DNA from 3 places in the Clostridium sp. LXY-7 genome. Region 2 is predicted to be linked to each of the others. Evidence: predicted binding sites of a transcription regulator. Region 2 holds the regulator's gene; each other region holds the start of a gene.

Region 1 (11,031 bases), on a different contig from region 2:
CTATAATCGCCTTCCTGTCTACTTCCTGTCCAACATGATTTCCTATAGATGTGGCTTTGTCTTTTATGTCTTCTGGAAATTCTTTTGTATTAACATTTATTCCAATACCCATGATAACATAATTAATTCTCTCAATTTCAGCATTCATCTCTGTTAATATTCCACAAATTTTTTTACCATCAATCACAATATCATTAGGCCATTTTATATAACTCTCAATCTTCATTTCCTTTAATGACTTATAAACTGCCGCTGCTCCTAGTAGGGTTAGTTTTGATGCATAGATAGGTGGTATATTAGGCCTAAGTAATATAGACATCCATATTCCACTTCCAATAGGAGAACTCCAACTTCTACCTATTCTACCTTTTCCATTAGTTTGCTCTTCAGCTACTACTACCGTTCCATGTACTTCTCCTCGATTAGCTAATCTCTTACATTCTATATTGGTAGAATCTATACTTTCATAGTAAAAATAATTTTTTCCTAATTCTTTAGTATTTAAATACTCACTAATTTCTCCATAACTTAATATATCCGGCTCGCTATTCAATTTATATCCCTTTTTAGATATTGATTCTATTTTATATCCATCTTCTCGTAAAGCTTTTATATGTTTCCATATAGCTGCTCTACTTATTCCAAACCTCTCACTTAATTTCTCTCCAGATATAAAATCATTTTTATTAGTTTTTAAAATCTCTAATATTTCATTTCTCATTATTTTATAAACCCCTCATGCTATTTTTAAAAATTATTTCTTGCTTTTACTTAAAAATATTTTAATATTTTCTTCTTCCATCTTTATAGCCTCTTCTGTGTCATTTCCTCTTCCCAGTCTATCACAAATCCCTAATAACGCCACCTTATCTGCCGAAATATCCTTTTCCATAGCTTTAACATTAGCAAAGGACATATCCTTAACAACAAATAAAATTTGCATATGCCATCTAACTAAGGCCTGAACTTCTTGAATAAATTCATCATCTACGTTAAATTGTTCTAAAAATTCCTTAGCCATTCTAGCTCCAACTTTATCATGGTCATAAGATACTAATTTTCCTTTTCTAATTCTAGTTGTAGGTCCTTTACCTATATCATGCAAAAATGCTGCCCACATAAATACTTTAGGATTTTCATATTCATCCCTTCTCTTTGCTGCTTCATCTATAACTAACATGGTATGATTCCATACATTTCCTTCTGGATGATGTTCTCTGTTTTGGTCTATTTCTATCAATCTACTTATCATGTTAAAAGGATATTCCATAGGAAATGAGTCACTTTGAATCAAATCTTGAAAATATAAAGATGGTTTATTATCTTCCAATAAATGTTTATTAAATTCATCAAAATAATTTTTCATAACATTTCACTCCTTAACTCTTATTCTTATATTATTGTCACAAATTATATATATATTAATACAATAATAATATATAATTATTTTTTATGTTCCCCCTATATTGCCTCATGTAAAAATGAGGTTTTTTATTTAGTCATTGTTTTAATGTGTAGTTATAAAATCAACAACCATTTAAAACAAAGCCTTTATTTAACGTAAAAGCTCCGAATACTCGGAGCTTTTATACTAAAATATGTCTTTATTGTTGAAGATTTTCTCCTCCATTACCTTCTTGTCCAGGTGTTTGCCCTGGATCAGTAGGTTGTTGTGGAGTAGTTGGATCTGGTGCTTGTACTTCTGGTTTTTTAGTACCCTTCTTTATAACTTTTGGTGATGGATTATATACATCACTGTTCATAAGTTCTCTAGAAATCTCTATACCATCTTGATAAATAATTCTATAAGCTTTTACTTTGTAACCTTGAGAACCTCTCTTATCCACTACTTCTTTGCCTTCCTCTAAAGTAGGGTCATCCACATACTTTGTAGTAGGTTGTATCGTCTCGTAAGTTTCAGAAGTAAACCCATAGGTTTTACCAGTTAATAAAGCTGAATTAGAATATAAACTAAAAGTAATCTTACCATTATATGTTACACCTTCTATATATATTGGATAATCAGTACTATTTGTAAACACATAATCTATACCACCATATGAAATAGTTGCATCTAATCCTTTTGATACATATCCTACAGGCATACTATGATTCCTTCTTTGATCTGGTAATATTCCTGCTTTAATTACAGCGTTATGAAGTGTAGACGACACTTGACATATACCTCCACCATATCCATCTACTATCTCTTCTCCAACTATGACTCCCCCTTTTTGGTATCCTTTATCAGGGGTTGTATCGCCTATTACAGTGTTAAAGCTAAATTTGTCTCCAGGCATCAACAACATACCATTTATAGTTCTAGTTCCTATTGCTATATTAGTACCTCTACTTCCATCTGATGTTCCATATGTAGTCGTAAAAGTTGAAATTTTAGAGTCTACTTTAGACAATATTTCCTTTGTTTTCACAGGAGTTTCTGTAATCATCTTAGCTTCTACATCTATATTACCCTCTTTAGTAGTAGCTATTTTATTATTTATATCATTTATAAGTGCTTGTACATCTATTTTTTTACCAACAACCTCATCAGTAACACTAAATCCATTTCCTGTCTTTTTAATGTCAGCATCCTTTTTATCACTATTTACTTCCTTTGCTATATTCTCAACTGTTAAATTAACAACTTGTTGATCATATGTAAAGTTTATAGGGAACTCTTTATCTGTGCCTTTTTTTATAGTGTTGTATTTACCAACATAACCTAAATCTCTGCCATTTTTAAATGCCATATCTATTGTTTCTTCTATGTTATATCTTACTTGTAAATCCTTTAATCCTAATGTATGAATTCCATTTTCAACTTTAATATTGATTAGTCTGCTTTCAACCTGATTATTATATTTATCATTTAAAAGCTTTATAGCATTCTCTTTAGTCATACCACCTATATCAGCATTTTCTACTGTGGTGCCCGGGAAAATTAAGTTATCATATTTCTTCACCGTAGTATAAACATAGGATGTTGCTCCAATAAATACACATACAATTATGGCAATAAAAGAACCTATTATTACATTTATTCCCTTATTCTTTTTTTTCCTTGATTTTTTGCGGTATCCTGTACTACCCTTATTTCCTTCTTTTTCTAAGTTAGTATCCATAATCACATTCCTTTCACGCAACATTACTAAAATCCACTTAACGTATTTAGTATATCATAAATACATAGGATTTTCACTCCTATATTACTACGAAAAAATATGACAAAAGTGTACATATAAATTAATATATCTATATAAATTTTATTTTCCCAAAATAAAATTTCCACAATAAAAATCCTAATATTTACCGTATATTGCGAATTTATTATATTTCTTCTTGTATTCATCATAAATTTATGTCTTATTATAGTAATAATTACTTTATATTTCCAACTGATTAATAAGGTAACATTTTTATCATTTTTGAAAATACAGGAAATCCATACTCATCTACTGCATAATAAAGATATGCATAATAGGATATTGCCGAAACCAAAACAAATACAATAATTGCTACTATAAATATAATTTTAATACTAGATTTTGATTTCTTCTTTGACATGTATAATACCCCTTTACTAACTTTCATGATTTCTACTACTTACCGTAATAGCTTCTGTATTCTCCTTTATAATTATGCTCAGTAAAATTTACATTTTATTTTCTTCAAATACCTTAATAGGAATAATCAATAGAGCACATTCTAAGAAAAGGGCAAATGTTAATTGATATTATAGAATAAAATATATTTCACTTAATTCCAAGATAAAAGCCCTTCACCATGTGAAGAGCTCTAAATCTGTAATTATCTTTCTATTACTAATGCTGTACCTTGTCCGCCACCTATACATAATGTAGCTAATCCTGTTTTACTATCTCTCTTTATCATCTCATGAATAAGAGTAGTTAATATTCTTGCTCCTGAAGCTCCTACTGGATGTCCTATTGCTATAGCTCCCCCATTAACATTAACCTTACTCATATCAAAGTTTAAGTCTTTTGCTACTGCTAAAGATTGTGCAGCAAATGCTTCATTTGCTTCAATAAGATCTAACTCTTCTACTTTTAAGTTTGCTTTTTCTAAGGCTTTTCTAGTTGCAGCTACTGGTCCATATCCCATTATTGATGGATCTAATCCTGCTGATGCATAAGATTTAATTTTAGCTAATGGTTTAAGTCCTAATTGATCAGCTTTTTCTTTAGACATTACTATAAACATAGCAGCTCCATCATTTATTCCAGAGGCATTACCTGCTGTAACTGTTCCCTCTTTTTTGAATGCTGGTTTTAATTTTGATAATTTTTCTATAGTCATATTAGCTTTTGGGAACTCATCTGTATCAAATACTATTGGCTCACCTTTTCTTTGCGGTATTACAACTGGAACTATTTCATCCTTAAATCTACCCTCTTTTATAGCTCTTTCAGCCTTTAACTGACTTTGTAATGCGAATTCATCTTGCATTTCTCTTGTTAATCCCCATTGTTCTGCTATGTTTTCTGCAGTTATTCCCATGTGATAGTTGTTAAATGCATCCCAGAGACCATCTTTTATCATTGTATCAACTACAGCTGTATCTCCCATTCTTTGTCCCCATCTGTTACTTGGAATTGTGTATGGTGCATTACTCATGCTTTCAGTACCACCCGCTAATATTATATCAGCATCATCTGATTGTATGATTTGAGCTGCTAAACTAACTGCTCTTAAACCTGAACCACATACTTTGTTTATAGTAAGAGCTGAAGATTCTTTGCTTAATCCAGCATTTAGAGCTACTTGTCTAGCTACGTTTTGTCCAAGACCTGCACTTAAAACATTTCCTATAATAGCTTCCTCTACTATGTTTGCATCTATTCCTGCTCTCTTTATAGCTTCTTTTGCAGCTATTGCTCCTATCTCCACTGCTGATAACTTTGATAAACTTCCACCAAAACTTCCTAATGCTGTTCTAGCAGCACTTACGATAACTACTTCTCTCATTTTATTATTCCTCCATTCAATTACTACATCAAAATACAGATATATATTAATCTATAATATAGTTAATTTGTTTTTCATACCTTAATATTTATAAGCAATTACCATGCCAACTTCTAAAATGGCTTATTTTCAGTGCTTTCGACAAATATACTTTTTATTCAATGTAAACTTTGTTTACATTGCTTTTACAATGCTTTCTTTGTTAATGTTATAACTACCATGTTAAAAAAATCACCCTAAGACAGTTCAATGGGTCACAGAGATAAAATTTGATATTTTTATAAATTTATACTACTTTTCTTGTTATAATATTATCAAATTTTAAAAATAAGTCATGTGTAAACTTAATTTACATGTAAACTTTAGTAGACAGTCTTTTTAACATTCTATATTATATCTAGCCAACTTCTTATATAATCCTTGTCTGCTAAGTCCCAATAACTTAGATGCCTCATTTTTATTTCCATTAGTCTTCTGTAATGTTTCTAATATTATGTGCTTTTCTATATCATCAACTATATCTTTTAAGGATTTATTTTCTAAGTTAAATTTTCTTCGTTTTCCTTTTATAATCTTATCAGGTAAATGCTTAGGGGTAATCAGCAGCTCTGTATCTAATAAGTTAATAGCTCTTTCTATTACATTCTCCAACTCTCTTACATTTCCCGGCCAGTCATAGCCTTTCAAGTATTCAATAGCCCTTTTAGATATCCCCTCTGAATAAATACCATATTTATTACACAATTTTATTCTTAGAGAGTTTGCTAAGTGCTCTATGTCTTCTCTTCGCTCTCTTAATGGTGGAAGCTTAATCTGCATTACATTTAGCCTATAATATAAATCCTCTCTAAACTTTCCTTGTTCTATGAGTTCAGGTAGAGATTTATTAGTAGCAGCAATAATTCTTACATCAATATTCTTTACATCATTACTGCCAACCCTCACTATTTCTCTTTCTTGTAATACCCTTAAAAGCTTTACCTGCATATTAAGAGGCATATCTCCAATCTCATCAAGAAGTATGGTTCCTCCATTAGCCACTTCAAATTTTCCTTTTAACCCACTTCTTTTAGCTCCAGTAAAGGCCCCTTCATCATATCCAAACATTTCCGATTCAAAAAGTTCTTCTGGTATAGCTCCACAATTAATTTTAATAAAAGGCTTATGAGCTCTTCTACTTCCATTATGTATGGAGTGTGCAAATAATTCCTTCCCTGTTCCACTCTCTCCAGTAATTAGAATCGAAGATTCTCCTTTAGCTGCCTTACTTGCAAATTTCACCACAGATAAAAAACTGCTACTGTTTCCTATAAAATTTTCAAAGCTATGTTTAGCTTTATTCTCCTCCGTAAGCTCATTTTTATAATATTGAAGTTCCTTTTCTAAATGTGATATTTTACTTCCTAGTATTTTAAAATTCTCTAAATCCTTAAACATCACCTTTCCTATGGCCCCTTCAATTTCTCCATCTATTACAATTGGAACTCTCATGGAAATAATTCTATGCTCATTTACCTCCTGTATATCTCCAACTTCTTTGAAGCCTGTCTTTGCGATTATATGGAGTTTTGTATTTGGAATTATTTCAGTAACATGCTTTCCTTCTGGATTTTCACATCCTAAAAAATCCTTATATCCATTACTCATCATTGTCACTATACCATCTTTATCTACTACAACTATATATTCTTCCAAACTATTAAATATAAAATTTAAAATTCCTCCATTTAATTCCACTACTTAATCACCTCTGTTATCTTAATTTATAAATTCTACTTTATAAAATCAAAACCTATACTTCTACTAATCTTTCTCAAATGCATAATTGCAAAATTCCCAACTAGTGCAACAAATATCCCTGTACCTATGCCTGCTATGCTCATCAGCGGTAGATATAACATGATACTAAAGGTTTGTACAATCAATGAAGCTGCAATAAGTTGACCTATATTATGAAATACAGCTCCAACTGCACTAACTCCCACAATCCCAACCTTATCTCTTCCTATTGCTTTTGTTATAACCATAAATATATAACTTAATACACCACCTGTTAAACTATATAAAAGTCTAGAAATACTCCCTCCAAACATAACAGATAACAAAATTCTAAGAGATAAAACTAAAAACGCTTCTTTATAATTCAAAGTATATAGTGCTATTATTGTAATAACATTGGCAAATCCTAATTTTGCTCCTGGAGTAATAAATGGTACAGGAAGCATCCCTTCAATAATATGTAAAACTAAAGACATTGCTATTAATAATGAAATATATATCATTTTTCTCGTACTTCTCATAATTATACCTATCGAGAAATAAAATCCTCTTGTCCTTCCTCTATTCTATTCCCCTGAATTTCAATAACTACTTTGTGGGGTAAACAAACTATCTTATCTCCAACTTTGTGAACAAATCCAAAATCAGTGCAAACTTTATCACTACAATCTGCATCTATTATAGCAATAGAATTATCCTTTATCGCTACCGTATTATATCCCTTATCTAATTTTATTTTAAATTCTTTATCATCGCTATTATTATCAAGTCTTATTCTCTGTTTTTCACTACCATTAATATAGACTATTGCATAAATTTCTCCACTATAATTTTCTTGGTGTTTGGCAAATATCCAATAAGGTACTATAGATAGTACTAGTAATAGTATTATAATTATTATGTCCCATTTCTTAACAATTTTCATATTAATTCTCCCAATATTAACTTTATGATATGACTTTTACAAATCGAAATTTAAAATAATATGCTTATATCTTAAAACCACCTTAAGATATAGCATTTAATCAACTTCACTATTTCTAATTATATAGTTTATCTTGAAAATTATCTATGCCTAGTTTATTTTTCATCATTTACAAAATCATCTAATTGTTTAAGTAAAATTTCCGCAATATAACTGAGGTCTTATTCTTCATAAATATATTTTTACATAAAATACTATTAAAATCTACTAAGGAATGATATATTAATTTTGTGATTCTTTTATGTAAAGCTTAAGGAGGTAGCTATGAAAAAATTTAAATCCATAATACTTATTTTAACTTTATGTTTTCTTACCTCATTCCTAATATCTTGTGGAAAGAAAACTGACATTTCTAAACCATTAAGTAAAACTGAATTGGTTATAGGTACTGTATGTACTATTAGCATTTATGATAATCAAGATATGAAAATCTTAGATAAATGCTTTGATAGATTAAAAGAACTTGAAGATATTTTAAGTATCAATAAAACAGATACCGAACTTCAAAAGGTTAATCAAGCCGCTGGCAAAACTCCTATTAAAGTTAGTGATGAGACTTTAGATGTAGTTATTAAAGGTCTTGAATACTCTAAATTATCTAATGGTGCGCTAGATATAACTGTAGGTCCCTTAGTTAAACTCTGGGGGATTGGTACTGACGATGCAAAAGTGCCTTCACAAAGTGAAATTGATGAGAAAAAATCTCTGATAGATTATTCTTTATTAGAATTAGATAAAACTAATAAAACTATATTTTTGAAAAAAGAAGGTATGATCATTGACTTGGGTTCTATAGCAAAAGGATATGCAGCCGATGAAATAGCTGAACTCTTAACTGAAAACAAAGTATCTAGTGCAGTTATAGATCTTGGGGGAAATATCTTTGCTATGGGTTCAAAGATTGATGGGTCAGACTGGAAAATAGGTGTGCAAAATCCTGATGCAGCTAGAAATGATAGTATCGGATTTTTAAAAGTCAGCAACAAATCTGTAGTAACCTCAGGTATATATGAGAGATATTTTGAAGCTAACGATAAACACTATCATCATATCCTAAATCCTGAAACTGGATTTCCTTATGAAAATGAGGTTTTAGGCGTTTCTATAATAACTGATAAATCAGTGGACGGTGATTCTCTTTCCACAACACTTTTCGCCCTAGGAGTTGATAAAGGATTAGAGTTAATCAATTCTATGGACGGTGTTGATGCTATATTTATAACTAAAAATAAAGATTTATATGTTTCCAGTGGTATAAAATCTATATTTACATTAACTAATAATGAATTTACCATAAAAAATTAAGCTAGAATTTTTTCTAGCTTAATTTTTTATATTTTCTTATTTTATACTATAACACTTATTTTTATAATACACTAATCCTCTGTTAATCTGAGTTTCATATTTTAATAACTCAATATTTACAAAATTTATCAAATTATATATCTCTTTATTGTTAGTATTTAATTCTTCATATTCTACACGCAATATCTCTTGTATCTTTTCTATAGCACATTTATGAATTTCAATACTTCTTAAAACTTCTTTAAATATAATTTCTACTTCACTTTGTATTTTTCCCTGTAACTGATCTATACTTCCATTAATCTTATGACATAGTGCTGATGCAATTGCCACCTTGTTATCTATAATTTGTGTTTTCATTTTAACCTTTTGATTCTCTAACTTCTCATCTGGCTTCATAAACATACTTTTTACATTTGTACTTACTGAATTAAAGAATTTTTCATTAGGCATAATATCAACTTCATAATCAATATCATCTAAAAACTTATCATAGTTTTCTAAAAGCTCTTGTGAAAATTCTTCTAATGATTTAGCTACTATAGAATTCATTTCACTACTAAATCCATCATATACTTGAACTACACTATTTCTATTTTTTTCAACCTCTTCTAAGACTTCTAATTGCTCTTCATACAATGTTCCATATTTAGATAGATATACATTGAATTGCTCAAGTATTAAATCATATATGTTTTTATCACACCATTTAACTACAATCTCATTAATAGCCTTTTCACTATCTTCTTTTATAGATGCCATATTATTTAATTCATCAATTAAATGTAAATTTTTCTCGAGAATATCAGGAATAATCATATTTAGTTTATTATTTATATAATCTTTTAGGAACTCACTGTCCTCTTTAATTTTATTGGTTAATAATTTATAAATTCCATCACTATCTTCTTCCATATTTTTGTATTCTACATAGGCACCTTTAATTATATTAATTTCCTTCTTATTAGCTGTATCTTCTAACTCTATCTTATCTTCAATTTTTTCTAACCCATTTGATATATGTTTATAAAAATCTCTAAATCTATACTCCACTAATGATGAAGTAGCTTTTTCTAAAATCTCTTTAATAACTTCTTTAATATTCTTAAATTTACTTCTATCAATAACCTCAATATCTATATCTTCTTCTAAGGATTCTAATATTAAAGTTGTATTGTAGTTTAATGTACTTATATTATGATCTTTACTATCCTTATCAACTAACATAAATATTTTAGCATTATCTTTATTTATACTTAATATATGCTTTATATATGTTATGTCTATTTCTTTAACTTCATTATTCCCATTTAGAACAATTATATTTCCGTCTACTAAACTTGCATATTTAGCCTTATTATATGTTACTAGTGATACATCTAATTCATTTACCAAAGTACCTTCTACTAATATCTCTTTAATTTTCTTCCTATCTACACTATCTTTAATTGCAAATTCTTGTCCACTTATTATAACTACATCTTTATCTTCACAGAATATTTCTTCTCCAATTATTCCGTTTATTTCTTGTTCCATTAACTTATTCTGTAAAACATTAATTCCTACAATAAGATTATTGTTATAGCTCTTTATTTTATTATTAATATTTATAATATCATTCATACTACATAGTTTGCCAATATAGTCTATTTTATCATATAGATATAACCATGGATAACTATTCAAGTTATAAGAATCAGCTTGCATATTTTTTGATGCATTCTCTTTAACATTCAGAACATATTCACTTAAATTTTTATTTTTATTGCTGACTTCAATAATGGATGCTATCTTTGTAGCCGCCTCATATGCCTTATCATATCTAGAATTTTGAATAGCTACATTCATAAAGTAAAATACAAAATCAAATTCATATTCCCTAACATGTTTATTTTCATATTTTACATATCTTATATCTTCATATATTGAATTTAGCACACTTATGCATTGTGGAAAGCTTATAAAATCATAGC
Region 2 (11,031 bases):
ATGGGATTCTTTGTATTTGCTAAAGAAGCATCCTATCCAATATTTGATTTTATACACTTTATATCAGATGATATGCAATCAATTTCTAAAGGCTTAAGTACCTTCGGAGCAGAAATAATTAAGCTTAAAGAAGTTGTTGAGTGCGTAAAGAGGGGAGATGGCTTTGTAGCCTTAGATGAATTTGCTAGGGGAACTAATCCTAAAGAAGGATTTTACTTAGTTAAATCACTAGGTAATTACTTGGCTAAGTTTAATACAGCAAGCTTGATATCCACTCACTACGACGGGGTAGTTGAGGAGCAGATGGATCATTATCAGGTTGTTGGACTTAAAAATATCGACCTAAATAAATTAAAATATAAAATAGATTTAAATAAGACTCACTCTGTAGAAATAATACAGGAACATATGGAGTATAAGTTAGAAAAGGTATCCAAAGACAATATGGTACCTAAAGATGCATTGAATATTGCAATGTTACTAGGACTTGAAAAAGATATAATTGATATAGCTAAAACTTATTATGAGGAGGAGAGCCATGGAAAGTAAATTAAATTTAAATTGGGAAGTTGTGGCAAGAGCTAGAAAATCTGCTGAGAATATAGCTAAAGACACTCAAGGGTTTATAGATAGACATACTACAGTAGCAGTTGAAAGAACTGTATGTAGATTATTAGGAATAGATGGTGTAGATGAATTTGGAGTACCACTACCAAACGTAGTAGTAGAGAATATTAAAAAAGGTAATGGATTATCTTTAGGAGCATCTTATTTTATAGGTAATGCTATAGTTAATACAGGACTTTCTGCACAAGAAATAGCAGAAAAAGTTGCTAAAGGTGAAATAGATTTAACAAAACTTCCTGTGAAAGATGCTTTTGAAATAAAAATGGCTGTAGAAAAAATAGCTAAAGCTACAGTTGAAAGAATTAAAAATAACAGAGGACAAAGAGAAGAATATCTTGGAAAATTTGGCGACAAAACAGGTCCTTACCTATATGTAATTGTTGCTACTGGAAATATATATGAAGATATAATTCAAGCAAAAGCAGCAGCAAAACAAGGTGCTGATGTTATAGCTGTTATAAGAACAACTGGACAAAGCTTACTTGACTATGTTCCATATGGAGAAACTACAGAAGGATTCGGAGGAACTTTCGCTACTCAAGAAAACTTCAGATTAATGAGAGCTGCTCTTGATGAAGTTGGAGAAGAGTTAGGAAGATATATTAGATTATGTAACTACTGTTCAGGATTATGTATGCCAGAAATTGCTGCAATGGGAGCTCTTGAAAGACTAGATGTAATGCTTAATGACGCATTATATGGAATACTATTCAGAGATATCAACATGCAAAGAACAATAGTTGACCAATATTTCTCAAGAATAATCAATGGTTATGCTGGAGTTATAATCAATACAGGAGAAGATAACTACTTAACAACAGCAGATGCTGTTGAAGAGGCACATACAGTTCTTGCTTCTCAATTTATCAATGAGCAATTTGCATTATGTGCAGGACTTCCAGAAGAGCAAATGGGTTTAGGACACGCATTCGAAATAGATCCAAAAGTTGAAAATGGATTCCTTTATGAGCTTGCTCAAGCACAAATGGCTAGAGAAATATTCCCTAAAGCACCACTTAAATACATGCCACCAACTAAATTCAAAACTGGAGATGTTTTCAAAGGACATGTTCAAGATACATTATTTAACATGGTAACAATATTAACTTCACAGAAGTTACACTTACTAGGAATGTTAACAGAGGCTATACACACTCCATTCATGAGTGATAGAGCTCTTTCAATAGATAACGCTCAATATATATTCAGCACAATGAAAGATTTAGGATCAGAGATAACTTTCAAAGATGGTGGAATCATGCAAAAAAGAACTGATGAAGTTTTAAATAAAGCTGCTGATTTAATTGAAGAAATTGAAAAAGAAGGCTTATTCAAGACTTTAGAGCAAGGTAAATTTGCTGGAATTAAGAGACCACTTAATGGAGGAAAGGGCCTTGATGGTGTTGTAGAAAAAGAAAATGCATACTTGAACCCATTCATAGAATTAATGTTAGGAGGTAACAAATAATGAGCGGTGGATTATATTCAACTGAAGAAAAGGATTTTGATACGAACTTGGATTTAACCAAGCTTAAACCTTACGGAGATACTATGAATGATGGTAAAGTTCAAGTGAGCTTTACTCTTCCAGTTCAAGATAATGAAAGAGGAATAGAGGCAGCAGTACAACTTGCTAAATCTATGGGATTAAGAAATCCAAACGTTGCTCACCATGGAGCATTAGATAAAGAGTTTACCTTCTATGTTGTTTATGGATCATTAGAACATACTGTAAACTATGAAGAAATTCACGTTCAAACAGTAGAAGTTGATACTATGGACATGAAAGAAGTAGGAGAATATATAAAAGAAAATATAGGAAGACCTGTTACTATAATAGGAGCTTCAACAGGAACAGATGCTCATACAGTTGGTATAGATGCTATCATGAACATGAAAGGCTTTGCTGGACATTATGGACTTGAAAGATATGATATGATAGAAGCTTACAACTTAGGAAGCCAAGTTGAAAACGAAGAGTTTATTAAGAAGGCTATTGAATTAAAAGCAGATGTACTTCTAGTATCTCAAACAGTTACTCAAAAGGATGTACACATCCAAAACTTAACTAACCTTGTTGAGCTTTTAGAAGCAGAAGGTATAAGAGATAAAGTTGTATTAATCTGTGGAGGTCCAAGAATAACTCACGAGCTTGCAAAAGAGCTTGGATATGATGCTGGATTTGGACCAGGAAAATATGCTGATGATGTTGCAACATTCTCAGTAACTGAGATAGTAGCTAGAAAATTAGCTTAACTGGACACTAAGCTAATAAGGATTGAATAAGAAAAAATAGGTTTTTTACATGATGGGGTTTTAAATAGAGAAAAGCATGGTGAAATATCACCATGCTTTTTATGTATTATAGAGAAAGTACCGAATGTTTCATTTAAACTAGCTCTTCCCATTGTTCATAAAGATCCTGTAATTTTTTCTCCGTATCATGAATCTGATTATTTACTTCTACGCTTTTTTCAGGATTCGAATAGATTTCTTCTAGACAAAGCTGTCCCTGAAGATTTTCAAGATTTTCTTCTAGCAAGGCAATTTTATCTTCTAGAGATTTAATATAAGCCTTTTTTTCACGTTCAGCTTTTTCAACTTCCTTTTTCTTTTTCTTATCCAATTTTATTTGCGTTTTAGTTAATCCATTATATTCTTCAAACTCTTCGAATCTATTTGGATTATTCTTTTTTTCCACATAATAAGAATAGTTTCCTAAATATTCTTTTATTCCATCTTCATTTAATTCAAATATCTTATTTATAATTTTATTTAGAAAATATCTATCATGGGATATTAAAAGTATAGTTCCATCGTAGTTTAAAATAGCATTTTCTAAGGCTTCACGAGATATAATGTCTAAATGATTAGTAGGTTCATCAAGTAATAAAAAATTTGACTTAGAGAGCATTAATTTTAGAAGATTAATTCTACACTTTTCACCGCCACTAAGGGTGGATATATTTTTAAAAACATCTTCTCCTGTAAATAAAAAAGCAGCTAACGAAGTACGAATTTCAGTAGTAGTCATATGGGGAAAATCATCCCAAACTTCGTCTATAATAGTTTTATCATTATTGAGATTAGATTGTTCTTGATCATAATATCCGACAAATACATTTTTACCAAGAACTTTAATGCCTAAATCATTTTCTATCTTATCCATTATTATTCTAAATAAAGTGGTTTTTCCGCGACCATTTTCTCCAATAAGTGCTATTTTTTCTTCACGCTTAATATCCATAAAGACATCTCTAAATAGTAGTTTTTCACCAAAACTTTTACTTAAATTTTCTATATGTAAAACATCATTACCACTTTTAATTTGAGTTTCAAATTTAATTTTAGATGCTTTTTCAATTGTTATAGGGGCTTCAATCCTATCTATCTTATCAAGTGATTTTTGACGACTTTCAGCGGCTCTTACACTCTTTTCTCTATTAAATGATTTATATCTAGCTATTATTTCCTCTTGACGTTTAATCTCAACTTGTTGAAGATCATAAGCTTTCATCAATATCTCTTGATTTTTCTTTTTTAAGTCTACAAAGGCTGTGTAATTACCATTATATATATCTACTTTACCACCTACTAACTCTAAAGTTTTATCAGTGACAGCATCTAAAAAGAATCTGTCATGAGATACTATTATGATAGTACCTTTATTCTCTTTTAAATATCCTTCAAGCCATTCTATAGCATCTAAATCTAAATGGTTTGTGGGTTCATCTAGGAGCAGTATATCTGGTTTTGTAAGAAGTAACTTACAGAGAGCAACTCTAGTTTTTTGGCCGCCACTAAGTATATTTATTGATTTGTCAAAATCATTTTCAGTAAAGCCAAGACCTCTTAATACTCTACTAATTTCTGCTTTGTAAGTATATCCACCCCTATTATCATAAAGTTCAGTTAAGGTTGTATAATCTCTAATTATTTTATTATGATAATCTTCTTTAGAGGCATCATAAGGTTCATTCATTTTTAGTTCTAAATCATGAAGCTTTAATTCCATGTCTACTAAGGTTTTAAAAATAGATAGTAATTCATCATATATAGTATTATTAGATTCTAATGATAAGCTTTGAGATAAATAACCAAGGTTTTTAGATTTATCAATAAAAAGCTCTCCAGAATCATATTCTAATTGAGAGGTTAATATTTTAAAAAGCGTTGATTTACCAGCGCCATTTGCTCCAATTAATCCAATTTTTTCTCCATCATTAACATTAAAGGTTACATCTTTTAATATCACATCTATTCCATAAGATTTAGTTATATTCTTGCAACTTAAAACTATCATATTATTCACCGTCCCTATAGATATTTTAACATGAATATCTATAGTTTTAAATTGTTTGTTAAATATTAACCAATACTGTTATATAAATAGAAATTATATGGAAATTTTTTTAAAATATCAATGTTTATGTTGAATTTTATAAAAAAATATAGAATACGTACAAATTTTTATAGTATAATATAGTTGATGTATTATATAATAATAAGAAATAAATAAATAAAAGTTATGAGTATAGAAGAATTAATTTGAAATATTAGGCTAAAAGTATACTTAGTATAAGATATAAAAAATTTTAAAAACTTAAGTAAGGAGTGAAGATGGTGGATAGAAAAAAGAATATATCAATGGCAGTAATTAAAAGACTTCCGAAGTATTATAGATATTTAAGAGAGTTAGAAAAAAATGATGTAGATAGAATATCTTCAAAAGAATTAAGCGAGAAAATTGGATTTACTGCTTCGCAGATAAGACAAGATTTAAATTGTTTTGGAGATTTTGGACAACAGGGATATGGGTATAATGTAAAGGAATTGCTCTATCAGATATCCTTAATATTAGGTTTAAATAAAGAATATAATACTGTAATTATAGGTGCTGGTAACATAGGTCAGGCAATAGCTAATTATACAAAGTTTACGAAAATGGCATTTAATTTAAAAGGTATTTTTGATATTAATGTAAAATTAATAGGTCTGAAAATACGAGATGTAGAAGTGCAGGATATAGATGAATTAGAAGGTTTTTTAAGAGAAAATAAAGTACATATTGCAATAATATGTGTTCCTAAAAATAGAGCACAAAGTGTGTGTGATATAGTAATAAAAAATGAAGTTAAAGCTATATGGAACTTTGCTCCAATAGATTTGAAGGTTCCAGAAGATATCATTGTTGAAAATGTACATTTAAGTGAAAGCTTGATGACACTAAGTTATTTATTAAACGAACGAGAAATGGAATAAAATGATATATTTTTAAAAATAAAATTAATAAAATTTAAAAATAATGGTTTAATCTTATGAAAATTTAAAAAATATATAGGAATTTCTCAAATCAAGTTGAAAAGTATATATAATAGCAGTATAATAGTGATTGAGGTCCTTGGATTCAATCACTATTATTTTGTTATTAAATTAACAAAATAATAAACGATACTAAGTACGTTCATGGGGGAATTAAAAATGAGTTATAACAACATTATTCTTGAAAAAAATGACAACATAGCAGTTATCAAAATAAACAGACCAAAAGCTTTAAATGCTTTAAATTCAGATACACTGAAAGAACTTAATAGTGTAATTGATGAAGTTTCAAAAGATGAAGATGTATATGTAGTTTTATTAACAGGTGAAGGAAAAGCTTTTGTTGCTGGAGCTGATATTTCAGAAATGCAAAAGTTAAATTCACTTCAAGGAAGAGAATTTGGAACACTTGGAAATAAAGTTTTTAGAAAATTAGAAATGTTGGAAAAGCCTGTAATAGCAGCAGTAAATGGTTTTGCTCTTGGAGGAGGATGCGAGCTTTCTATGGCATGTGACATAAGAATAGCATCATCTAAAGCTAAATTTGCCCAACCGGAAGCTGGATTAGGTATAACACCAGGCTTTGGAGGAACTCAAAGATTAGCAAGATTAGTAGGAGAAGGAATGGCAAAACAACTAATATATACTTGTGAAATGATAAATGCAGAAGAAGCATTAAGAATTGGACTAGTAAATAAGGTTGTGGAACCAGAAAATCTTTTGCAAGAAGCTATGGACATGGCTACTAAAATAGCTAAAAATGCACCTATTGCTGTAAGGATGTGTAAATCAGCTATTAATAAAGGTATGCAGATGGACATAGATAGTGGTGTTATGTATGAGGCAGAAGTTTTCGGACTTTGTTTCTCTACGGAAGACCAAAAAGAAGGTATGACTGCTTTCTTAGAAAAAAGAGACAAGCATTTTAATAATAGATAATCCGTTAATAATTGGAGGTATGGAAAATGAACTTTTCGTTAAGTAAAGAACAAGAATTTGTAAGACAACTTGTAAGAGAATTTGCTATAAATGAAGTAAAACCTATAGCAGCTGAAATAGATGAAACAGAAGAATTCCCAGTGGAAAATGTTAAAAAAATGGCTAGATATAACATGATGGGAATACCATTCCCAACAGAGTTTGGTGGAGCAGGTGGAAACAACGTATCTTATGCTATGACAGTAGAAGAACTTTCTAAGGTTTGTGGAACTACAGGTGTTATAGTTTCTGCTCATACATCATTATGTGCAGCTCCAATATATATGTTTGGAACACAAGAGCAAAAAGAAAAATATTTAACTCCACTTGCTAAAGGTGAGAAATTAGGTGCTTTTGGATTAACTGAGCCAAATGCTGGAACAGATGCTTCTGGACAACAAACAACAGCTGTTTTAGAAGGAGACCATTATGTATTAAATGGTTCAAAAATATTCATAACAAATGGAGGAGTAGCTGATACATTTGTAGTATTTGCTATGACTGATAAATCAAAAGGAACAAGAGGAATAACAGCTTTCATAGTTGAGAAAGACTTCCCAGGATTCTCAATAGGAAAAGTTGAAGAAAAATTAGGAATAAGAGCATCTTCAACAACTGAATTAGTATTTGAAAATTGTATAGTACCAAAAGAGAACATGCTTGGAAAAGAAGGAAAAGGATTTTCAATAGCTATGCAAACTCTAGATGGAGGAAGAATTGGAATAGCAGCTCAAGCTCTAGGACTTGCTCAAGGAGCTCTAGATGAAGCTGTTGCTTACATGAAAGAAAGAAAACAATTCGGAAAACCATTATCAGCATTCCAAGGATTACAATGGATGGTAGCTGATATGGATGTTAAAGTTGAAGCAGCTAGAAACTTAGTTTATAAAGCAGCAGACAGAAAAGACAAAGGTCTTCCATATTCATTAGACGCTGCAAGAGCTAAATTATTTGCTTCAGAAGTAGCTATGGAAGTAACTACAAAAGCAGTTCAAATATTTGGTGGATACGGATATACAAAAGAATATCCAGTAGAAAGAATGATGAGAGACGCTAAGATAACTGAAATCTATGAAGGAACTTCTGAAGTTCAAAGAATGGTTATCGCAGCTAACGTTTTAAAATAGGAGGTAGTTGAAGATGAAAATAGTTGTTTGTGTAAAACAAGTACCAGATACAAATGAAGTTAAAATAGATCCAAAAACAGGAACTCTTATAAGAGATGGTGTTCCTTCAATAATAAATCCAGATGACAAAAATGCTTTAGAAGAAGCATTAGCAATGAAAGATAAATACGGTGCTCATGTTACTCTTATAACAATGGGACCTCCACAAGCTAAAGTAGCACTAGAGGAAGGTTTAGCTATGGGAGCTGACGAAGCTATCCTAGTTACAGATAGAGCTTTTGCAGGAGCTGATACATTAGCTACATCTCACGCATTAGCAGCTGCTATTAAAAACTTAGATTATGATGTAATATTTGCAGGAAGACAAGCTATTGATGGAGATACAGCACAAGTTGGACCAGAAATTGCTGAGCACTTAAATATTCCACAAATCACTTATGTTGAAGAAGTTTCTAAATTAGCAGAAGGTGAATTAAAAGTAAGAAGAGCATGGGAAGATGGATATGAGAACTTAAAAGTTAAAACTCCAGTTCTTTTAACAGCTATCGAAACTTTAAACGTTCCAAGATACATGAACGTTAAAAACATATTCTCAATGGCTAAAGAAAAAGAAATCAAAGTATGGAGTGTTGCTGACATCAATGTTGATGTAGCTAAATTAGGATTAAAAGGTTCACCAACAAAGGTTAAGAAATCAATGACTAAAGAAGCTAAAGGTCAAGGAGAAATCTTAACTTTAGAACCAAAAGAAGCAGCAAAAGTTGCTGTAGCTAAATTAAAAGAAAAACACTTCATCTAGGATTTAAAATTAGGAGGGAATAACCATGAATATAGCAGATTACAAAGGTGTTTGGGTCTTTGCAGAGCAAAGAGATGGAGAATTACAAAAGGTTGCATTAGAACTACTAGGAAAAGGTAGAGAAATAGCAGATACAATAGGAGTAGAGCTTACTGCGTTACTTCTTGGACATACAAACATAGAAGAAATGACTAAAGAATTAGTTGCATTTGGTGCAGATAGAGTATTAGTATGCGATCACGAATTATTAAGTCATTATACAACTGATGGATATGCAAAAGTTATAACTGATGTTATTAATGCACAGAAACCAGAAGTAGTATTTATAGGAGCAAGCTACATTGGAAGAGATTTAGGACCAAGAGTAGCAGGAAGACTAGAAACTGGATTAACAGCTGATTGTACATCATTAGCAGTAGATGCAGAAAACAACAACTTATTAATGACAAGACCAGCATTTGGAGGAAACTTAATGGCTACAATCGTTTGTGGAGATCATAGACCACAAATGGCTACAGTAAGACCAGGAGTTTTTGAAAAGCTTGAAAAGAATGCAGGAAGAACTGCTAAAGTTGAGAAATTTGATGTTAAATTATCAAAAGAAGACATCAGAACAGAAGTTATAGAAGTAGTTAAATCTACAAAAGAAATGGTAGATATAACTGAAGCTGATTTCATCGTATCAGGTGGAAGAGGAATAGGAAGCAAAGAAAATTTTGAACTACTTAAAGATGTAGCAGATGCAATCGGAGGAACAGTAGCAGGATCAAGAGCAGCTGTAGATAACGGTTGGGTAGAGAAGGCAGTACAAGTAGGACAAACAGGAAAAACTGTAAGACCTACAGTATATATAGCATGTGGTATTTCTGGAGCAATCCAACACTTAGCTGGAATGCAAGAGTCTAATTTTATCATAGCTATAAATAAAGATGCAGATGCTCCAATAATGAAGGCTGCTGATGTAGCATTAGTTGGAGACTATTCTAAAATACTTCCAGCATTAGCTGAGGAAATTAGAAAAGTTAAACAAGCTTAATTAGCTTTATATAGTACAGAAAAACTACGATTATTCGTAGTTTTTTCTGCATTATAACTTAATTTCTTTCGGGTAACCTTCTTATATTAAGGGTTTTGTGATAGAATATAATAGTAGGCTATTATAACAGTAACCTACTTAGTTTATCAAATTAAGGGGTGTTTTAATATGGAAAAAATTTGTATTCTCGGAGCAGGAACTATGGGAGCTGGTATAGCCCAAGCATTTGCTGTAAAGGGTTATGAAGTAATTATAAGAGATATAAAGGATGAATTTGTTCAAAAAGGAATAGCAGGAATTCAAAAGAATTTAGAAAAGTTAGCAGCTAAAGGAAAAATGTCTAGCGAAGAAGTAGAAAACACATTAACAAGAATAAGTGGAACTACAGATATGAATTTATTAAATGATGTAGATTTAGTAATTGAAGCAGCTGTAGAAAATATGGAAATAAAGAAAAAAATATTTGCAGAGTTAGATGAAATTTGTAAACCAGAGGCAATTCTTGCAACTAATACATCTTCACTATCAATAACCGAAATTGGTACAGCTACAAAAAGACCGGACAAAGTTATAGGACTACATTTCTTTAATCCGGCTCCAGTAATGAAGCTAGTTGAAATAATAAAAGGAATGGCTAATTCAGAAGAAACATATGCTTCAATGAAAGCTTTAGTTGAGAGTATTAGTAAAGAGCCAGTACTTGTTGAAGAAGCTCCAGGTTTCGTAGTAAACAGAATACTAGTACCGATGATTAATGAAGCTGTTTGTATATTTGCAGAAGGAATAGCTAGTGCAGAAGATATAGACAAAGCTATGATGCTAGGAGCAAATCATCCAATGGGACCATTAGCTCTTGGAGATTTAATTGGACTAGATGTTTGCTTAGCTATAATGGATGTATTATATAAGGAAACAGGAGATTCTAAGTATAGAGCTCATAACTTATTGAGGAAATATGTTAGAGCAGGATTATTAGGAAGAAAAACCAAAAAAGGATTCTTTGATTATAATAAATAGAATAAATAAAAGGAGATTATGTAAACATAATCTCCTTTTATTTATTTATATATAGATTGTAATAATGGAACTACATAATGCAAATAGGCTTAAATATAAAATTGGATTAATTAGGGCTGCATATT
Region 3 (11,031 bases), on a different contig from region 2:
ATATATTGGTTTCCTTAGAGGCCGATCCGGATTTGATTCCATTAATGAAGATTGCAGGGTCTATTGTAACGGATCAAGGTGGAATTACTTGCCATGCAGCAGTAATTGCCAGAGAATTTAATATACCTTGTGTAATCGGTACTATAAATGCAACAAAGCTTATTAAAACTGGAGATATAGTGTCTGTAGATGCATTTAAAGGAGAAGTTATCGTTGAAAATTAAGAAGGATCACAATTTTTATAAAACCTTATTTTCAATTGGAATTCCAATAGCCATACAAAGTCTATTTTCAACTTCATTGAATATTGTTGACAGTCTCATGGTTGGTGGATTACAAGAAGAAGCATTGGCAGCAGTTGGACTTGCAAATCAATATTTTTATTTTTTTATTCTTATAATATTTGGGATATGCAGTGGTTCTGCTACTTTTACTGCACAGTTCTGGGGTAACAAAGATATTAAAAATATAAAAAGAACTCTAGGAGTGGTACTAGTCTCCTGTGGAATCATTAGTTTAATTTTTACATTAGGTGCAATTCTAATTCCACAGCATATAATGAGAATATTTATAGAAGATATTGAGGTAATTGAGCTTGGAAGTACATTTCTAAGAATCATCGGCATGAGTTATATAATAACTAGCATTTCTTTTGCCTATTCAACTTCTTGTAGGTCAATAGGTGAAACGAAAGCTATTATGAAAGCAAGCACCATTTCATTAATATGTAATACAATCCTAAACTATGTATTGATTTATGGAAAATTTGGAATGCCTGCAATGGGAGTTAGTGGATGTGCACTTGCAACTTTGATTGCCCGAATTGTGGAATTGATATTAATATTAAGATTTGTATATGGAAAGAATACAGTTCTAGCTGCAAATTTACAAGAACTATTAGATATATCAAAAGATTTTATTGTTAAATTCTACAAAACTACTTTACCTGTAATTTTTAATGAAGCACTTTGGTCTTTAGGGGTTATTACTTATTCTATTGCTTATGGAAGAATAAGTACTGCAGCAGTGGCCGCCATTCAAATTTGTAATGTAGTCCAAAATCTATTCATGATTGTTGCAAAAAGTCTTTCTACAGCCTCAGCAGTAATGATTGGAAATAAAATAGGTGAGAATGACGATGATGCTGTGAAGCTATATGTAAGAAAGTTTTTTGTACTGAGTATTGTTTTGGGAACTGTCACTGGTATATTAATGGGACTTCTAGCTCCTGTTTTCGTAAGTTTTTACAATATAAAACCTGAAGTTAAAATAGAAGCAATTCAAACTTTATACGTAATAGGAGTATATTTGGCTATAAAGTTTTTTAATGTAATTATGGTAGTGGGATTTTTCAGAAGCGGTGGAGATACAACTTTTGCCTGTTTATTGGATGCGGGAACAGTATGGATAATAGGAATTCCCCTAGCTTTTGTAGGTGTTTTAGTATTTAACCTTCCATTACATTGGGTGGTTGCTTTAATATCCTTGGAAGAATTGATTAAGGCACTGATTGGCCTGCCGAGAATTATATCTTATAAATGGGTGAGAAATGTGGTTGAAGATATGAAGCAGTGTTACTAGGTTATTTATATTAATCATATTATATTTTAAAGTTTTGATTTTACGGCTCATGGGCTTTGCTTGTGAGCCTTTTACTTATCCAAAAAGCAAGAGAAAAAGCTTGAAGAAATAATAGAGAAAAAAGTAAGAAAAAAACAAATCGTAGAGGATAATCAAGGGAAATAACAGAGATCGGCTGGAAAATAGAATTTAACCTAGCAGGTCTGTTTTCCATGGAAAAAACTCATGTTCATTGATACAATAGGGATAGTATATTTTCATAAATAAATATGCAATAATGGTACTAATAAAGATAGTATATAAGTTGTAATAAAGTTTCTACACTATAAATTAATTGATATGAGCTTCATATTATCCCTGCTCAGCTCTGCATAAGTTCAACTAGAGATTCCTTTGCTCTGCAGGAATCTAAGTTTACACTTAAACCGTTTCGAAACCTTGATTTACTAAAGCTCTATTCAATAAAAAATCTAAAATACAACAACTCACTACGTTCGGACAGGTTGTATTTCTTAACGATTTTTTCTTTCATAGAACTTAAGTAAATCTAAGCTTTCTGCAAATGGTATTCGCAGTAATAATATGAAACTCAATTTCAACAATTTATTAAACATACTTATAATATAAATTATCTTTATTATAACTTATATATATTAGGCTCATTAGGTTCTCAGAATAATAATGGCATAAATTCTTTGGAAAATATTAACTTCAATATTATAATAATGGGAGTGAATTAGATTGAAAAATAAAATTAAAGTACATTTTATGGGGATATGTGGAAGTGGAATTGCACCTATAGCAATTATAGCAAAAAATATGGGTTTTGAGGTATCAGGATGTGACTTGAATGTTTCGGGTTATTATAGTGATATCCTTATAGAAAATAATATAGAGATTGTAAAAGGTCATGATTTAAAACATATAGAGGACATTGATATTTTAGCTATATCACCTGCTATTTTAGATATTTCTCCTAATCATCCAGAAATTATAGAAGCTAGAAAAAGTGGAATTTTAATGACATGGCAAGAATTTTCAGCTAAATATATACAAAATGAAAAGTTTGTTATTTCTATTGCAGGTACTCATGGTAAATCAACAACCACAATTTTAATGGGGCTGGTTTTGGAGAATGCAGGACTAGATCCAATTGTTGAAGCAGGGACAATTTTTAGGAAGTGGGGAGGGGGATATAGAATAGGAAAGTCAAATTATTTTGTCTGTGAGGCAGATGAATTTAATAATAATTTTCTAAATTATAGTTCTTCCATAGCTATAATAAACAATGTTGAAATGGATCACCCGGAATTTTTTAAGGATTTAGATGAAGTTAAAGACTCTTTTAAGAAGTTTATAAAAAAGCTTGAAAGATCCAAAATTTTAATTGTTAATGAGGAAAGTATAGCTCTTAGAGAAATATTATATGAATTAAAAGATTGGATGGAAGAAGAACAAGTAAGAGTTATAGGATATTATATAAATAATAGGTTTGAGTTCCCTTTTGATATGGAATATAAAGCAGTTTTAGGTACAACTACCTCTGAATATTCAACATATAAAATAATAAATGGGGAGGAAGAAAATGATTTTCAGTTAGGATTAATAGGCAAACATAACATTGAGAATTCTTTAGGTGTATTAATTGCTGCTTTAGAGTTAGATGTTGATATAAATGTAATAAAGGATTCCTTTGAAAATTTTAAGGGAATAGGAAGAAGATTAGAATTAATAGGCGATATTGAAGAAGTTAAGATTTATGATGATTTTGCTCATCATCCTACAGCGGTAGCATCAACATTAGATTCAATTAAAATTAGTTATCCAGGGAAAAAAGTTTTTGCCATTTTTGAACCACATCAACTTTCAAGAATAAAGCTGTTTTTTAATGAGTTTGCAGTAGCATTAAAGAAAGCAGATAGAGTTATTATTTCAAAACCATTTTTAGGAAGGGAAGCAAATAAAAATATTGAGCCAATCAATTTAGAAGTGCTGGCTAATGAAATAAATATAAATACAGCAGAATATATAGAAAACTATGATGAAATATGTAATAAAATTGTTAGTGAAGTTAAAAGTGGAGATATAATTATAGTTTTTGGAGCTGGTGAATCCTATAAATTATCTAGAAAAATCATTAATGTATTAAAAGAAAAAAGCAATCAGGAGAGTAGATAATACTATAGAATAAGAAATTTGAGGTTAAGACTGAAGTGGTAACCTCAATATTGATTTAAGGGGGATATATCTATGTCAAGGAGACCTAAGATTAGAATTACATTGATTGATAAAAAGGGAAAAGGTGGATGTCATCATGGGCATAAAGTAGGAGATAGCTTTGACTTTGATACAGAAAGAGGGAATTTATGTCCTATGGCGTGTCACGTTGCATTCCCATATATAGATATACTACGTTATGGCGGAACAGTACCAGGAGGTAACAGTGAAAATGAATGTGTTTTCTGTTGTCCAGATGTAGAAGTAATCAATGTTTTTAAAATAGAAAAGATAGCAGATTAATATATAAACGAAATCCCTCACAGAAACATCTGTGGGGGATTTAAAACGTTATTCTGATAAAGGAAGAGCGATAAGCTGTATTTATAAAAGACTGTATGGTTTTTGGTATGACTTTGAACCTCAGAAAGATAAGATAAATTATGTACCATCCAATGAAAATATTTATTAAATTTAATAGTAAATTTGTCTGCTACCATTGATGGTATCATTGATGACAGCGGTCAGGCATTCTACAGCTTTCCTCGTGTCCCTCTGTTCAATGTAATCACATAAAATAACTGTATTGTTGTGTAAAGATTCTAAACCATATAATCTACAGAAACGTTCCCACAAGGATAGAATAGGAACTTTAAATGAGGAGAAGATTAGAGGCATCAGTGTATTTCCGGAAAGGAAGGCAAGCTCATGCTGGAAGCGAAAGGCGAGCTCAGAAGCTACCTCTGGAGAATCTGCCTCTTCCATTTGCTTCACATAATCTTTTAATATGGCAACTTCATCATCTGTAATTTTGGGAATACATAATTCTACCGCAAGGGAATCAAATGCGATTCGAAGCTCCAGAATGGAACGTATTTCTGCTTCTCTTAATATTCCACCGTTATAATTCATAATGGAAATCAAAGTCTCCATAGTTCCATTTCTACGATAGTCAGCCACAAAGGTACCGACTCTTGGCTTAATCAATAAAAAGCCTTTTCTGGCCAGTTCGGAAATGCCGGCATTGACTACAGCTCTACTGACCTGCATGGATTCAGCAAGTTCCCTTTCAGGAGGAAGCTTTTTCCCGATGGGGAGTTTGCCGGACAGAATCATGGTCTCCAGTTCCTTAATAAATAATTCTTTTAACGATGGTGAACTCAATTTTTTAAACTCCATATGGTTTTGTCACTCCTTTAAGCTGGCTGTGGTATGTGCACAAACCAATAATAATTATAATGTAATATTAATCCAAAACAGGAAACAAATCAATAGAAAGTATAGAAATAATGGGAAAAATACTATATAAAATATGTAAATCTTGACAAATAAAGCATAATTATGTTAATATTTTGTCAAAGCCATCCGTGTTATACTGGTATGACCAGAGAAACAGAGGGCATAAAATGAGCAACGAAACCATTCTAGGATGGTGAACGTTAAGCCAATAGGGGGAGATTTAAAATGTTTATATTCAATTATGAAGGCGGTGCATCCGCAATTTCTGTCTGGCTTGTTTGGATATTAGTATTTATTTTGTTATTTGCTTTAAACGAAGTAACAAGAAGATCCACTGTAGCAGGATTTTTCTGCTTTATTATTATGCCTATTGCACTTTCTGTTCTCTGGTTTACGGTATTGAGTGATACTACCTATACCGACTGGTTCCATCTTGCTAAGGTATATTCTGCTATTGCAGGTTGTATTGGTTTTTGGTGTCTTCGTCACTTACATGGAAAAAATAAAAAAACCGGGAAAGAATGGCGTCTTTCCGATAATCGTATTGCTCTTTGTTTTCCACCCTTAATTCTCGCAATCAATATTTGCGAAGCAGTAGTTCGTGATATTGAAATAGGTCTTAACTATACACAGGGTGGAATTCTTGCTGATGGATCAATGTATGTACTTGGCGGCCCATGGAACTTCATGAATGCAGCAGCAGGTATCATAAATATAATTACCATCACTGGGTGGGTTGGCATCTGTATCCGTAAGAAAACTGACAAAGATGGAAGCCAGGATATGTTATGGCCGGATATGATGTGGTTTTGGATTGTAGCTTATGACCTTTGGAATTTTGCATATACTTATAACTGCTTACCAGGTCATGCATGGTACTGTGGATTTGCTTTATTGTTAGCTCCTACTCTATGTGCATTTACCATTGGCAAAGGTGCTTGGTTACAGCATCGTGCCCACACATTAGCACTATGGTGTATGTTTGCACAAACCGCCCCTGCATTCATTGATAAAGGGAAATTTGCTGTATCTTCCACATATAATACCACTATATTAACCATCTGGAGCGTTGCAGCATTAGCAGTAAACATTGGAGTATTGGTTTTCATGATTTACAAGACTGTAAAGACCAATAGAAATCCATACAAAGAGGAACTTTATATAGATGTGAAGAAATATCAGGAAGTAAAAGCACTTGCTGAATAGTAAAATATTTGGAGGTTAGAGGTATGAATAATTTTAGAGTTCTTGAGATTAAACAAAGTGTTTTTGAAGACAATGATCGCCAAGCGAATTTGCTTAGAGAAGATCTGAAAAAAGAGAAAACTTTTCTGCTCAATTTAATGTCATCACCGGGTTCTGGTAAAACAACAACCCTTACAAGAACAATTAATACTTTAAAGGATGAAATGAATATAGGCGTCATGGAAGCAGATATTGATTCTGATGTTGATGCTCACACTATTTCCGAAACCGGTGTAAAAGTAATTCAATTGCATACAGGTGGTATGTGCCATCTTGATGCAGATATGACAAAACAAGGATTAATAGGCCTGGGAACCGATAATATAGATTTTGCTATTTTGGAAAATGTGGGAAATCTGGTATGCCCTGCGGAATTTGATACTGGTGCATCAAAAAATGCAATGATTCTAAGCGTACCTGAAGGCGATGACAAACCGTTAAAATACCCTTTGATGTTTTCAATTGTTGATGTTCTTTTGATAAACAAAATAGATGTATTAGAATATTTCGATTTTGATATAGAAGCATGCAAGGAAAGAGTAAAGAAATTAAATCCCAATATTAAAATTATTCCAATCTCTGCAAGGACAGGTGAAGGAATTGAAGAATGGACAGATTGGCTCCGTGCTGAAGTGAAAAAATGGAATGAAAATTAGTATTATTATAATTCCAATTGGGGGGTAAAAAATTATGATTAAAGAAAAAGTACTTGACCTTGCCAATCATATTAGTAACAAAAAGCGTGGTTCAAAAAATGAAGTTAAATCGACAGATCCAGAATATATGATTCTTGAACCTGTGGTTACAGAGGAAATGGCAGAAGTGGCACTTTGCATGAAGATACGTAAAAAGGCCACTGCAAAGGAGCTTGCTCTTTTGTGTGGTAAATCTGTAGAGAAAACAGAAAAACTCTTATTGGAGTTAGCAGTTGCCGGTGTTTGCTTTGTTAATGAAATTGATGGCGTAGATAATTTCTGGTATGACACTTGGGTTCCTGGCATTATGGAAATGATGGTTAACAACAAGGAAAACGTTGCAAAGTATCCGCAAATTGCTGAAGCTTTTGAAGCATATGGAAGAGTGAGAGGACCAAAAACCGCTGGTAGTTTTCCTGTAGGTGTAGGTCTTATGCGTGTTATCCCTATCGAAACAGCCATTGAGGGTGAAACCAGAAAAGCATCTTATGAGGAAGTTTCTAAATATCTCAATGAAAACCATATCTTCACAGTTTCGGATTGTTCTTGCCGTACAGCAAGAGAAGTTATGGGAGAAGGCTGCGGGCACCTGAAGGAAGATATGTGTATTCAGATGGGGCATGCTGCTGAATACTATATCCGTACAGGCAGAGGCCGCCAGATTAGCCGTGAAGAAGCTTTTGAGATTATTAAAAGAGCCGAAGAAAACGGTTTGATGCATCAGATACCGAATTTGGATGGTTCAGGAAAAACTCACGCAATCTGTAACTGCTGCGGATGTTCCTGTCTTTCTTTGAGAACTGCTGAGATGTTTATAAACGCTGACATGGTACGTTCAAACTATGTGTCACATGTAGATAAAGATAAATGTGTTGCCTGTGGAGAATGTATTCAAAATTGTCCAGTTAATGCATTGCAATTGGGTCAAAAGTTGTGTTCTAAAACACCAGTCACTGAGGCAATAAAAAGGAAAGAGACTCCACGTGATACAGAATGGGGTCCAGATAAATGGAATCCGGATTATCGTACCAATAGGAAAAATGTAGTTGACACCGGTACGAGCCCTTGTAAAACAGAATGTCCTGCTCATATTGCCATTCAGGGTTATATTAAGCTGGCATCTCAGGGAAAATATACAGAAGCACTTGAGCTTATTAAGAAGGAAAATCCCTTCCCGGCAGTATGCGGACGTATCTGCCCGAGGAAATGTGAGTCTGCTTGTACTAGAGGAGATATTGATGAGCCAATTGCTATTGATGAAATCAAGAAGTTCATTGCTGAACAAGATTTAAACATGGATCGTCGCTATGTACCTAAACGCAGACATGAATATGGTAAAAAAATTGGGGTTATTGGTGCAGGTCCTTCCGGTCTCTCTTGTGCTTACTACTTAGCCATTGACGGTTATAAGGTAACAGTGTTTGAAAAACAGAATGCTCTTGGCGGCATGTTGACCCTTGGAATTCCGTCTTTCAGACTTGAAAAAAATGTAGTTAATGCAGAAATTGACATTTTAAGAGAATTAGGTGTTGAGTTTAAGACAGGTGTTGAAATTGGTGTGGATATAAGTCTTAATGACTTAAGAAGTCAAGGATATGAAGCCTTCTACCTTGCAATCGGTGCTCAGGCAGGCAGGAAGCTGGGCATAGAAGGTGAAAATGCGAAAGGTGTTATCACAGGTGTTGATTTTTTACGAAATGTAAGTCTGGGCGACAACTCCAAACTTGAAGGAAAGGTAGTTGTAATCGGTGGCGGTAATGTTGCTATCGACGTTGCAAGAACCGCTGCAAGAGTTAATGCTTCAAAAGTAGATATGTTCTGCCTTGAAAGCCGTGAAGAAATGCCAGCTCTTGAAGAAGAAATCCACGAAGCTTTATCCGAAGACATTACAATCAATAATTCCTGGGGTCCAAAGTATGTTGTTACAGAAAATGGACGCGTTGTTGGCGTGGAATTTAAAAAATGTGTTTCGGTTTTCGATGAAAACGGAAAGTTCAATCCGAAGTATGATGAAAATAATACAATAGTTGTTGATGCAGACCATGTATTGCTTTCAGTAGGTCAGGCAATGGATTGGGGTAACTTGATTACAGACAGCAAGATTGAATTAAATCCTAACAAGACAATCAAAGCGGATCCTGTTACATTACAGACAGGAGAGCCTGATGTATTTGCCGGCGGCGATGCATTTACAGGTCCTAGATTTGCTATCGATGCTATTGCTCTAGGTAAAGAAGGTGCAATTTCAATCCATCGTTATGTTCATTCCGGACAGAGTTTAATTATCGGCCGTGACAGGAAAGAGTATCATTCCTTAGATAAGTCAAAAGCTGTATTTGATGGATATGATACTCTTCCAAGGCAGCAAGCAAGTCATGCTGATGTCAATAAATCTAAAGAAACCTTCAAGGATTTACGTGGTACCTTTACAGAAGAGCAGATGAAGAAGGAAACAGAACGTTGCCTTGGCTGCGGTGCTACTGTTGTGGATGAATTCCTATGTGTGGGATGCGGTCAATGTACAACTAAATGTAAGTTTGATGCTATTTCACTTGTCAGACAATATGATGGTGAAGGCGTAGCCTATGAAGATCTAAAACCAGTAGTTATTAAACAAGTTCTTAAACGTAAAGGTAAAATTACAGTTAAAAAGGTTAAGAAGTTATTTACAAATGGTTAATCGTAAAGCTTTTACCAATTGTAAAGGGTAGGTGATTAATTTGCATGAACTGGGTGTTGTAATTGAGGTTGTTAAGACTGTAGAAAAAATTGCAAGAGAACAACAACTGACTACAATCCATACATTGGTTTTACAAATCGGAGAGCTTTCATCAATGATTCCCATGTATATAGAACAATGTTATCCCGCTGCAGCTGACGGTACAATATTGCAAGATACAAAATTGGAAATTGAAATATTGCCAGGTAATGGTATTTGCAAAGATTGCAACAAGGTTTTTAATATCATTGAAAATCATAAAAAGTGTCCCAATTGTGGAAGTGACCACTGGGAAATATTAAGCGGGAGAGAATTTTTTATTAAAGAAGTCATAGCCTGTTAAAATAAAAATTAGAAGACCTCTTTTAGTTATTATAATGACTAAAGGAGGTCTTTAAAGAGAAAAGAAAGAAAAAATAGGAATTGAAAGTGATTCAAAGAAATATTAGATACGGAATATAAACAAAATGAGCAAAGCTTTGTATTCACTACTTCCACTGTAAATTAGAAGAATTTCTAATATTTACATAAAATATAAAAGATGATATAATAAAGAAAAACCTTGAAGGAGGGAAGTAAGTTATGACACCAGCTAATTGCTAATATTAATTTTAAATTAATATGTATTTTATAATGAGTTTTAATTTGCCTAATTATATTTAGGTTTTATTGTTGTACTCTTTATGGAATAAGGCATTTAGAAGGTAACTTACTTTACTGGAATTCAATATTATAATTTATAGAGTGTTTCAAATAGTTATTTTGAAACATTGAGTCAGAGTTTTTTGAGAAACTCTGTAATTAGATATATAAGCATAATTGATGGTTTTATTAACGTAGATAATTTTTGCTTATATCAATCTAGATAAATTATAGTAGTAATAAAGTATTTCGGACTGTAAGAGGATTCAATCTTCTTATGGTCTTTTTATTTTTAGACTTTATTTTAATATAGTGTTAATAATATGTAGTTCTAAAATCAACAATCATTTAAAACAAAGTCTATTTTAAAAATTCCTTTAAAGAATCATAAGAGTTAAGGTTTTTTCTGCCTGTCCATAAGATGCTTCACTCAAAATATGGATGAAAGAAGGAATTTTTATGTTTGAATTATTAGTAGATAGTGTAAAAAAATATATGGATGCCACCCTTGTTCTTAAAAATATAACCTTTCAAGTTTATGCAGGAGAAAAGATTGGTATAGTAGGTGCAAATGGAAGTGGAAAGAGCACTATTCTTAAATTAATAGCAGGAATAGAACCAATGAATTATTGTATTGGTTATCCAGGTGCCACAAGTCCAGGATATGATGAAGGATTTATTTCCATCCCCAGA

What was found. Region 2 encodes Rex, which represses fermentation and respiration genes when NADH is low (regulators of the CRP and FNR family bind a similar motif). Its sites were predicted from a motif close to ATTGTTAANNNNTTAACAAT; they were not measured.
Region 1: ACI48Q_RS03980 (acetyl-CoA C-acetyltransferase) is a predicted target of Rex. The motif match lies at 5,188-5,207, and genes of this name have one in related genera.
Region 3: ACI48Q_RS12375 (DUF5692 family protein) is a predicted target of Rex. The motif match lies at 5,139-5,158, and genes of this name have one in related genera.

The regions. Positions count from the first base shown of each region.
Region 1 is NZ_JBLLJL010000001.1:831,449-842,479, reverse strand. Features, by position in the region: gene ACI48Q_RS04000 (biotin--[acetyl-CoA-carboxylase] ligase) at 1-721, opposite strand, end outside; gene ACI48Q_RS03995 (HDIG domain-containing metalloprotein) at 755-1,366, opposite strand; gene ACI48Q_RS03990 (VanW family protein) at 1,605-3,125, opposite strand; gene ACI48Q_RS03985 (hypothetical protein) at 3,403-3,567, opposite strand; gene ACI48Q_RS03980 (acetyl-CoA C-acetyltransferase) at 3,811-4,989, opposite strand; gene ACI48Q_RS03975 (sigma-54 interaction domain-containing protein) at 5,368-6,726, opposite strand; gene ACI48Q_RS03970 (Gx transporter family protein) at 6,762-7,289, opposite strand; gene ACI48Q_RS03965 (NusG domain II-containing protein) at 7,298-7,693, opposite strand; gene ACI48Q_RS03960 (FAD:protein FMN transferase) at 8,018-9,058, shown strand; gene ACI48Q_RS03955 (hypothetical protein) at 9,095-11,031, opposite strand, start outside.
Region 2 is NZ_JBLLJL010000004.1:277,793-288,823, forward strand. Features, by position in the region: gene kamC (lysine 5,6-aminomutase reactivase ATPase KamC) at 1-549, shown strand, start outside; gene kamD (lysine 5,6-aminomutase subunit alpha) at 539-2,095, shown strand; gene kamE (lysine 5,6-aminomutase subunit beta) at 2,095-2,883, shown strand; gene abc-f (ribosomal protection-like ABC-F family protein) at 3,017-4,930, opposite strand; gene ACI48Q_RS14540 (redox-sensing transcriptional repressor Rex) at 5,251-5,889, shown strand; gene ACI48Q_RS14545 (short-chain-enoyl-CoA hydratase) at 6,109-6,888, shown strand; gene ACI48Q_RS14550 (acyl-CoA dehydrogenase) at 6,915-8,054, shown strand; gene ACI48Q_RS14555 (electron transfer flavoprotein subunit beta) at 8,068-8,853, shown strand; gene ACI48Q_RS14560 (electron transfer flavoprotein subunit alpha/FixB family protein) at 8,879-9,889, shown strand; gene ACI48Q_RS14565 (3-hydroxybutyryl-CoA dehydrogenase) at 10,058-10,906, shown strand.
Region 3 is NZ_JBLLJL010000002.1:1,111,246-1,122,276, reverse strand. Features, by position in the region: gene ACI48Q_RS12400 (PEP-utilizing enzyme) at 1-224, shown strand, start outside; gene ACI48Q_RS12395 (MATE family efflux transporter) at 214-1,581, shown strand; gene murC (UDP-N-acetylmuramate--L-alanine ligase) at 2,323-3,759, shown strand; gene ACI48Q_RS12385 (TIGR04076 family protein) at 3,832-4,101, shown strand; gene ACI48Q_RS12380 (FadR/GntR family transcriptional regulator) at 4,273-4,977, opposite strand; gene ACI48Q_RS12375 (DUF5692 family protein) at 5,263-6,243, shown strand; gene hypB (hydrogenase nickel incorporation protein HypB) at 6,267-6,938, shown strand; gene ACI48Q_RS12365 (FAD-dependent oxidoreductase) at 6,973-9,657, shown strand; gene ACI48Q_RS12360 (hydrogenase maturation nickel metallochaperone HypA/HybF) at 9,698-10,039, shown strand; gene abc-f (ribosomal protection-like ABC-F family protein) at 10,798-11,031, shown strand, end outside.